Regions from separate parts of the Stenotrophomonas sp. NA06056 genome, predicted to be linked through region 1. Evidence: riboswitches for the same ligand, from Rfam matches in the RefSeq annotation. Region 1 holds a riboswitch; the other holds the start of a gene.
What was found. A riboswitch is a leader RNA that binds a small molecule or an ion and turns the genes downstream of it on or off. The one in region 1 is predicted to bind glycine.
Positions count from the first base shown of each region.

Region 2: it holds a riboswitch for glycine, as region 1 does, so the genes downstream of both, gcvP (aminomethyl-transferring glycine dehydrogenase) here and HUT07_RS01615 (trimeric intracellular cation channel family protein) in region 1, are expected to answer to the same signal.

Region 1 is NZ_CP054931.1:365,245-369,651, forward strand. It holds gene HUT07_RS01610 (MdtA/MuxA family multidrug efflux RND transporter periplasmic adaptor subunit) at 1-1,077, opposite strand, end outside; gene HUT07_RS01615 (trimeric intracellular cation channel family protein) at 1,315-1,932, opposite strand; glycine riboswitch at 2,016-2,119, opposite strand; glycine riboswitch at 2,133-2,222, opposite strand; gene HUT07_RS01620 (GIY-YIG nuclease family protein) at 2,263-2,538, shown strand; gene HUT07_RS01625 (nuclear transport factor 2 family protein) at 2,684-3,115, shown strand; gene HUT07_RS01630 (hypothetical protein) at 3,119-3,571, shown strand; gene HUT07_RS01635 (NAD(P)/FAD-dependent oxidoreductase) at 3,652-4,407, opposite strand, start outside.
Region 2 is NZ_CP054931.1:1,071,689-1,076,095, reverse strand. It holds gene HUT07_RS04645 (siderophore-interacting protein) at 1-358, opposite strand, end outside; gene HUT07_RS04640 (multidrug effflux MFS transporter) at 500-1,726, opposite strand; glycine riboswitch at 2,026-2,128, shown strand; gene gcvP (aminomethyl-transferring glycine dehydrogenase) at 2,190-4,407, shown strand, end outside.

The DNA of each region.
Region 1 (4,407 bases):
ACCGGCCACCAGGCCGGAGCGCACCGCAACGCGACCGTCATCCGCCGGGCCGAGCACCACCGTGCGCCGTTGTGCCTTGTTGTCCTTGTCGATGATGTGCACGTAGTTGCCCTGGCTGCCGAACTGCACGGCGGCATCGGGAACCAGCAGTGCGGGATGCTCACCCAGCTGCAGGCGCACATTGACGAACTGGTTGGGGAACAGCGCCTGATCGGCGTTGTCGAACTGCGCGCGCAGCTTCAGCGTGCCGGTGGCGGTATCGATGCGGTTGTCGACGCTGGACAGGATGCCGCTGGCAAGCTGCCGGCGTTCTTCGCGGTCCCAGCTTTCCACCGCCAGCGCCGGCTGCGCCTGCACCGCGTCGAGCAGGGCGGGAAGCTCCGGTTCGGGGACGGTGAACAGCACGCTGATCGGCGCCGTCTGCGCCAGCGTGACCAGGCCCTCGGTATCGCTAGCGTGCACCAGGTTGCCGACGTCCAGCCGACGCAGGCCGACACGGCCGCTGACCGGGGCGACGATGCGCGTGTACTGCAGCTGCAGCCGCGCTTCGTCCACCGACGCCTGGTCGCTGAGGCGACGTCCCTGCAGCTGGCGCACCTTGCTCTGCTGGTCGCTCAGTTCCTGGGCCGACACGAAGTGCTGGCGCTGCAGTTCACCGAAGCGCTGCAACTGGCGCTCGGCATTCTCCAGCTCGGCCAGGTTCTGCTGTTGCGTACCCAGTGTCTGCGCAAGCTTCACCTGGTAGGGGCGGGGATCGATCTGTGCCAGCAGGTCACCTGCCTTGACCTGCTGGCCCTCCTGGAAATGCAGGCGCATCAGTTCGCCGTCCACGCGGCTGCGCACCACCACGCTGTGCAGCGGGGTGACCGTGCCGACCGCCTTGATCCGCAGCACCAGCGGTTCTGCGCTGGCGCGGGCGATGCGTACCGGCACGGCCTTGCCGGCGCCGGCCTGTTCGCCATCGCCCGTTTCGGCATGCGGCCACAGCCACCACGCCAGGCCAGCGACAAGGGCAAGACCGGCCACGACCAGCAGCGGACGGGCACGGCGGAAGCGGGAGTTTTCGGCGACAGACATGGGGCATCCTGCGCCCTGCGTGCACGCAGGGTCATGCGGGCCCGTCGACACCACGAAGGGTCACGGGCAGCGGGGGAGGGGGTTGTCTGGCGGGGCCGCAGGCGCGGCGTGGCTGGATGCCGTCGCGCGTGCGACGGGGCGCCAATGGTAGCGGTTTACGCGGGCCGTCGCCGCGTGACCTTGGTCATGCAACGCAGCCGGAAATGCCGGCTGAAGGCCGGCATCACCGTCAAACGATCAATGCACTTCGTCGTGGTACACGAATTTCGGCATTTCCCAGCGGTAATGGATCGCCAGCAGGCGCACGGCGAACCCACCACCCAGGCAGCACAGGATCGCCGTGGCATCGGCTACGCCCCAGTGCAACAACAGCAGATACACCGCACCGGTCAGCAGCGAGATGATCGCGTACAGCTCCTTCTGGAAGATCAGTGGCACCTCGTTGCAGAGGATATCGCGCAGCACGCCGCCGAAGGCGCCGGTGAGCATGCCGGCGATCAGCACGATCGGCAGTGCATGGCCGGCTTCGCGCGCGATCGAGCAGCCGATCAGGGTGAAGGCAATCAGGCCCAGCCCGTCCAGCACCAGGAAGGTGCGGCGGAAATGGTGCATCCAACGCGCCACCCAGGTGGCAATCAGTGCCGCGCACACGGTGAAGCCCAGGTATTCGGGATGCTTCACCCAGCCCAGCGGGTAGTGGCCGAGCAGGATGTCGCGCAGCGAGCCGCCACCGAGGGCGGTGACGCAGGCGATCATGACCACGCCGAACAGGTCCATGCGGCGGCGGCCTGCAGACAGGGCGCCGGTCATGGCTTCGGCGGAAATGGCGATCAGGTAGATGATGGACAGCAGCATGGGCAGGCTCCGGGCGCGGTGGGGCCGGCCATGCGCGACCACCGCCACTGCCTGCGCAATGACGGGATGACGATGACCGGTGCCGCTCCCGCTGTCCTTTTGCCTGAGAGTTCAGCGGCGTGAGCCGCGTGCCCCTTCGGCGGATCGTCCCGGGCATGCCCGGTGACCTCTCTCCAGCTCGGCGAGTCGAATGCATGGTTGGTGGGATTCCAGCCCACCGGCCTGAGCGATCATGGGAGCCTGCGCCTTCGGCGGGCGCCAGCGTGGCGCCTCTCTCCTGCATTCGGCCGCCAGTATATCCGCTGCAGTGCAGCACGGCATAATCCGACCATGGTTTCGCCTTCCCGCCCCTGGTTCCTGTACCTGCTCGAATGCCGCGACGGCAGCTATTACGCCGGCATCAGCACCGACGTGCAGGCCCGTTTTGCCGCCCACCAGGCCGGCAAAGGCGCGCGCTACACCCGATCGCGGCCGCCCCTGCGGGTCCTGGCGGTACGCGAGTACCCGGACAGGGCAGCGGCCTCACGCGCCGAATGGGAGCTCAAGCAGCAGCCGCGCGAACGCAAGCTGGACTGGCTGCAGGCGCCGGATTCCGGCCTTCTGTAGAGCCGAGCCCACGCTCGGCTGCTGTTCCTGCTGCCCGATGGTGAAACCGAGCATGGGCTCGGCGCCACAGTAGATCCACGCCATGCGTGGATGGGGTGCACCCGGCCATGCCATGATCGCCCAGCCCTCAGCGCTGGAGACCCGGATGTCCACCGTTGCCCTGTTGTTCGCGCTTTCTGCAGCAGCCAGCCCCACTGCCGACGCCACCACGATCGCAGCCATCGAAGCCACCTGCCACGACTACGTCGACGGACAGCTGGAGGCCGACCCGCAGCGCGTCGCCCGTTCCCTGCACCCGGACCTGGCCAAGCGCGCGGTACTCGGCGATACACCCGACGAACGACTGGGATTGCGCCGCATGTCGAAGGAGGAGCTGGTCTCGCTGACAAAGCAGGGCGCACTGAAGACCCCAAAGGATCAATGGGACCGTCGCTGCACGGTGCTGGACGTGACCGGCAACGCCGCCTCGGTGCGGTTGGAAACGCCGTGGTTCGTGGACTATTTCCACATGGGGCGCTTCGAGCAGCGCTGGGTCATCGTCAACGCGCTGTGGTATCCGAAGCCGAAGGCGAAATGAGCAATGCGCGCCGCCGGTAAAGCGTGGCTTTCGGTCGTCGTGCTGGTAGCCGGTATCGCGCTGCTGCCTGGCCTTCTGTACCTGCTCGGACTGGCGCTGGTGGAAGGCTGGCCGAAGCCGGCTGATCGCGCGCCCAGTGGTGTGGCTGCGTGCAGCAGTGAACCGCGAACAGGATTTCAGCCGATGAATCCCTGGAGTTTCGCCGCGCAGTTCTTCGATCCTGGAGCGCTGAAGAAGGCGACTGATATCGAGCGCGAAGCGTTCTGGGTTGCACGCCGCCACCTGATGCGGCAGCCACGGCACGACATGCTGCGCTGGCACCTGAGCAGCACCTCGTTGACGATCTGGATCACCCGGCACTGGAGTGCGGCGCAGATTGGCGATACCGCAAGGAAGGAAGATTTCTGCCGCGCATGGTCGAAACGGCGTGTGCCCGGCGGCCCGATGAACCGGTAGATCCACGCCATGCGTGGATGATGTTGACGGAGTCAGAGCCCTTTCCTGCGGAAAGGGATCCGACCCCGTTGCATGCAGCCCTAGCGCTTCGGCCGCCGGTCTTCGCGGTCATCGCCAAAAATGATCCGCGCGCTGCGCTGGTAGCTCCAGTACGCCACCGCCCAGTTCAACAGCACCACGAGGCGGTTGCGGAAACCGATCAGGAAGAACACGTGCGCGGCCAGCCAGAACCACCAGGCCAGCACACCGGACAGCTGCAGCTTGCCCAGGTGCACGATCGCGGCCATGCGGCCGATGGTGGCCAGGTTGCCGAAGTCGGCGTACTTGAAAGGCCCCGGCGCGGGCTTGTCGTGCAGGCGTGCGCGGAGGGTTTCGGCCACATACTTGCCCATCTGCTTGGCGGCCGGTGCCACGCCCGGAACCGGCTTGCCGTTGGCCTGGCTCAGTGCGGCCAGGTCGCCTGCCACGAACAGTTCGGGATGGCCGGGCAGGGTAAGGTCGGGCTGCACCTGCACGCGTCCTGCGCGGTCCAGTGTCACGTGCAATGTGCGCGCCAGCGGTGAAGCGGCCACGCCGGCGGCCCAGACCACGGTGCGCGCGGGCACGAACTGGTCGCCCAGTTTGAAGCCCTGTCCATCGATGTGGCTGACCGGTGTGCCGGTCATCACTTCCACGCCCAGCTTCTCCAGCTGCCGGCGTGCTTTCAGCGAAAGCACTTCGGGGAAGGTCGACAACACGCGCGGACCGGCCTCGACCAACCGTACCTTGGCGCTGGCCGGATCGATGTGGCGGAATTCATTGCGCAGCGTATGCCGCGCGATTTCGGCCAGGGTGCC
Region 2 (4,407 bases), 710 kb from region 1:
CGCCCGGACGGGCGTGGATGGCCCAGCGCGAGGCTGGCCCGGTCTCGCCATGCAGGACGAAATCCACGTCCACCTCGCACCGTTCCGCGCGCAGTTGACGGATGGTGTAGGTGCGCATCGGCGGTCGCGCGTCATCTGGCAGCGCCCGGTAACGGGCATACCAGTCTTCGCCGCTGGGCACGTGCGGCGCGTCCTGCCCGGGCAAGGGGAAGAACACCTTGATGCGTTGGTCCGGGCCTTCAGTCTTCATGCGCGCTACATCGGCGCCGGTGAACACCAGGCGGTCCAGAGAAGGAGAAAGAACGCGGCGCTCCTTCAGCGCCACCTCGAACAGGCGGTAGGTCTGCTGCGCAGCCATGGGGGTACCTCATGCGACGACATCGGAATGGCTGGCTGTCGTGCATCCACGAACCGGCTCGCTGGAAACCCCAGCCTAGCCCCTGCCCGCAGCGCCGCAAGGGGGCACTGCGCGATGCTGTGCCCTACCCCTGCGCGACGCTCAATGCGCCGTGCCGGCTGCCTCTGATGCGCGTTCGCGCTGATGCTCCCAGAACCAGAACAGGAAGCCGGCCGCGAAGAAGCCCGCCTGCCCCAGTGCCAGATGCAGCGGGCTGTCGTGCAGCAGCGGTGACACCACACCCGCCACCACGGTGCTGATCATCAGCTGCACGAAGGCCTGCAGCGACGAGGCCAGACCGCGCTGCTGCGGATACATGTCCAGCACTGCCAGCGCCAGGATCGGGAAGATCAGCGCCATGCCCATGCCGCCCAGGAAGATCGGCATCACCGCCCACGGCAACGCGAACTGCGGTGCCAGGCTGACGTAGCCGATGTTCAACACCGCAGAGACCGCACACAAGGTGAAGCCAAGGGAGACCTGCCGCGTCGGCGTGCTGTGCCCGGCCATGCGCCCGGACAGGAACGAACCGGTGGTCATGCCGCCGATGGTGGGAATGAACAGCCAGGCAAAGCCGCCCTCACCCAGGTGCAGGTGCTGCATCACGATGGCCGGCGCCGAGGAGATGTACAGGAAGATGCCGCCAAAGCCGATGCTGCCCGCCAGCGCCAGGCGCAGGAAACGCGGGTTGAAGCCGATGCGCACGTAGTCGCGCATCAACGTGCGTGGCGACAGTGCGACCCGTGCCTGCGCCGGATGGGTTTCCGGCAGGAAGCGCGCGGTGGCCGCCAGCAGCACCAGCGCGAATACCACCAGGAACCAGAAGATCAGCGGCCAGCCGGCACCGCTGAGCAGGATCCAGCCGCCGATGATTGGCGCGATGGCCGGGGCGATGCCGAACAGCATCGACACCTGGCTCATCAGCCGCTGCGCGTCGTGGCCGTGGTACAGGTCGCGGATCACCGCCCGGCCAACGATCATGCCGACACCGGCAGACAGGCCCTGCAGCGCGCGGAACGCCAGCAGCGTGGTCAGGTCGGTGGACAACGCGCAGCCCACCGAGGCGCCGACGAAGATCACCAGGCCGCCGAGGATCACCCGCTTGCGCCCCCACGCATCGGACAGCGGGCCGTGGGCCAGGCTCATCAGGCCGTAGAACAGCAGGTAGACGCTGATGGTCTGCTGCACGGCCACCTCGTCCACCGCCAGGCGCTGGGCCAGCTGCGGGAATGCAGGAAAGATGGTGTCGATCGAGAACGGACCGAACATGGCCAGGCCAGCGAGCAACAGGGCCATGCGGCGGGTGGAAGGAGCAACAGCGGCGGTCATCGGGCAAGCGTCCGGCAGGGCCATGCGTGACACGCACGGCGGGCGCCGATCCCCTGCAGCAGGGACGGCGCCAGATGAATACGAGAATCCGCCCATCATAGGTGGGGAATGCGCGCGATGCCATGCACGGGTGCACAGAACGCACGCCCGGGCCATCGGCCATTCAGGCCTGTGAGGCCGTTGCGGGCCACCGTCGGGCGCCGGCAAGAGGCTATAATCGGCGGGCAACATGGTGGGAGAAGCAGGTCACCGCTGCCGAAGGCGCAACGCCCGTAATCGCTCAGGCCCGATACCACCCGTAACAGAACTCTGGAGAGACCGGTTCGATCCGGCGCCGAAGGGGCACGAAGCTGCGGTTTCCCGCGCTTTTAAACTCTCAGGCAAAAGGACAGAGGGGCGCCCGCAGACCGCCGACCGGCGGCTTGTGCCCGTGCGTGTGCCCTTTCCTGACGGATCCTTCGCCATGTCCCAGAACACCCCTTCCCTGCGTGAGCTCGAGCACCATTCCGCGTTCGTCGAGCGTCACATCGGCCCCAACGATGCCGAGATCGCGCAGATGCTCGGCGTCATCGGCCACGCCTCGCTGGATGCGATGACCGATGCCATCGTCCCGGCCAAGATCAAGTCGCCGGCACCGCTGGCGCTGCCGGAGTCGATCACCGAAGTGCAGGCGCTGGCGAAGATCCGCGCGATCGCCGACAAGAACACCGTGCTGCGCAGCTTCATCGGCCAGGGCTACTACGGTACCCACACGCCGAACGTGATCCTGCGCAACATCCTGGAAAACCCGGCCTGGTACACCGCCTACACCCCGTACCAGGCGGAAATCTCGCAGGGCCGCATGGAAGCGCTGATCAACTTCCAGACCCTGTGCGCCGACCTGACCGGCATGGAAATCGCCAACGCCTCACTGCTGGACGAAGCCACTGCCGCCGCTGAAGCAATGACCCTGGCCAAGCGTTCGGCCAAGTCGAAGTCGGACACCTTCTTCGTGCATGACGCCGTGCACCCGCAGACGCTGGAACTGCTGCGCACCCGCGCCGAGCCCATGGGCATCGTGCTGCGCGTCGGCACTCCGGCCGAAGCGCTGGAAGCGGAAGCCTTCGGCCTGCTGCTGCAGTACCCGGATACCTTCGGCCAGGTGGGCGACTACAAGGCGCTGGTCGATGCCGTGCATGCGCGCGGCGGCCTGGTGGCCGTGGCCACCGACCTGCTGGCCCTGACCCTGCTGGCCGCCCCGGGCGAATGGGGTGCGGACATCGTGGTCGGCAACAGCCAGCGTTTCGGCGTGCCGTTCGGCTTCGGTGGCCCGCATGCTGCGTTCATGGCCTGCCGTGACGCCTACAAGCGTTCGATGCCGGGCCGCCTGATCGGCGTCTCGATCGACGCGCAGGGCAACCCGGCCTACCGCCTGACCCTGCAGACCCGCGAGCAGCACATCCGCCGCGAGAAGGCCACCTCCAACATCTGTACCGCGCAGGTGCTGCTGGCGGTGATGGCCTCGATGTACGCCGTCTACCACGGCCCGGAAGGCCTGACCCGCATTGCCCGCCGCACCCATCGCCTGGCCTCGATCCTGGCCGCAGCGCTGCGCAATGCCGGCGTGCAGGTCGGTGGCGATTTCTTCGACACCCTGCATGTCACCGGTGTGCACGCCGATGAGATCCATGCCAAGGCCCGCGCCGCCGGCTACAACCTGCGCGCGATCGACAGCGACTCGGTCGGCATCAGCCTGGACGAAACCACCACCCGCGCCGACATCGTGGCCCTGGCCGCGGTGTTCGGTGCGCAGCTGGATGTGGACGCACTGGACGCCAGCACCGCCGATGCGCTGCCGGCCGGTCTGCTGCGCCAGTCCGCGTTCCTGACCCACCCGGTGTTCAACACCCACCACAGCGAGCACGAACTGCTGCGCTACCTGCGTTCGCTGGCCGACAAGGACCTGGCGATGGACCGCACGATGATCCCGCTGGGTTCTTGCACCATGAAGCTCAACGCCACCGCCGAGATGATCCCGGTGACCTGGCCGGAGTTCTCGCAGATCCACCCGCTGGTACCGGCCGACCAAGCGCTGGGCTACAAGGAACTGATCGATTCGCTGGAAGCGATGCTGGTCGAGTGCACCGGCTACGACGCGGTCAGCCTGCAGCCGAACTCCGGCGCGCAGGGCGAGTACGCCGGCCTGCTGGCGATCCGCGCCTACCACCGCTCGCGCGGCGAAGATCATCGTGACATCTGCCTGATCCCGGATTCGGCGCACGGCACCAACCCGGCCTCGGCACAGATGTGCGGCATGAAGGTCGTGGTGACCAAGACCGATGCCAACGGCAACGTCGACGTCGAGGACATCCGCCTCAACGCCGAGAAGTACAGCGATCGCCTGGCCGCGATCATGATGACCTACCCGTCCACGCATGGCGTGTTCGAGGAGGAAGTGGTCGAGATCTGCGAGATCATCCACAAGCACGGCGGCCAGGTGTACACCGACGGCGCCAACATGAACGCCCTGGTCGGCGTGGCCAAGCCGGGCAAGTGGGGTTCGGACGTTTCGCACCTGAACCTGCACAAGACCTTCTGCATCCCGCACGGCGGCGGCGGCCCGGGCGTTGGCCCGTGTGCGGTCAAGTCGCACCTTGCCCCGTTCCTGCCGGGCAAGCTGGGTGACAACGGCCCGGTCGGCA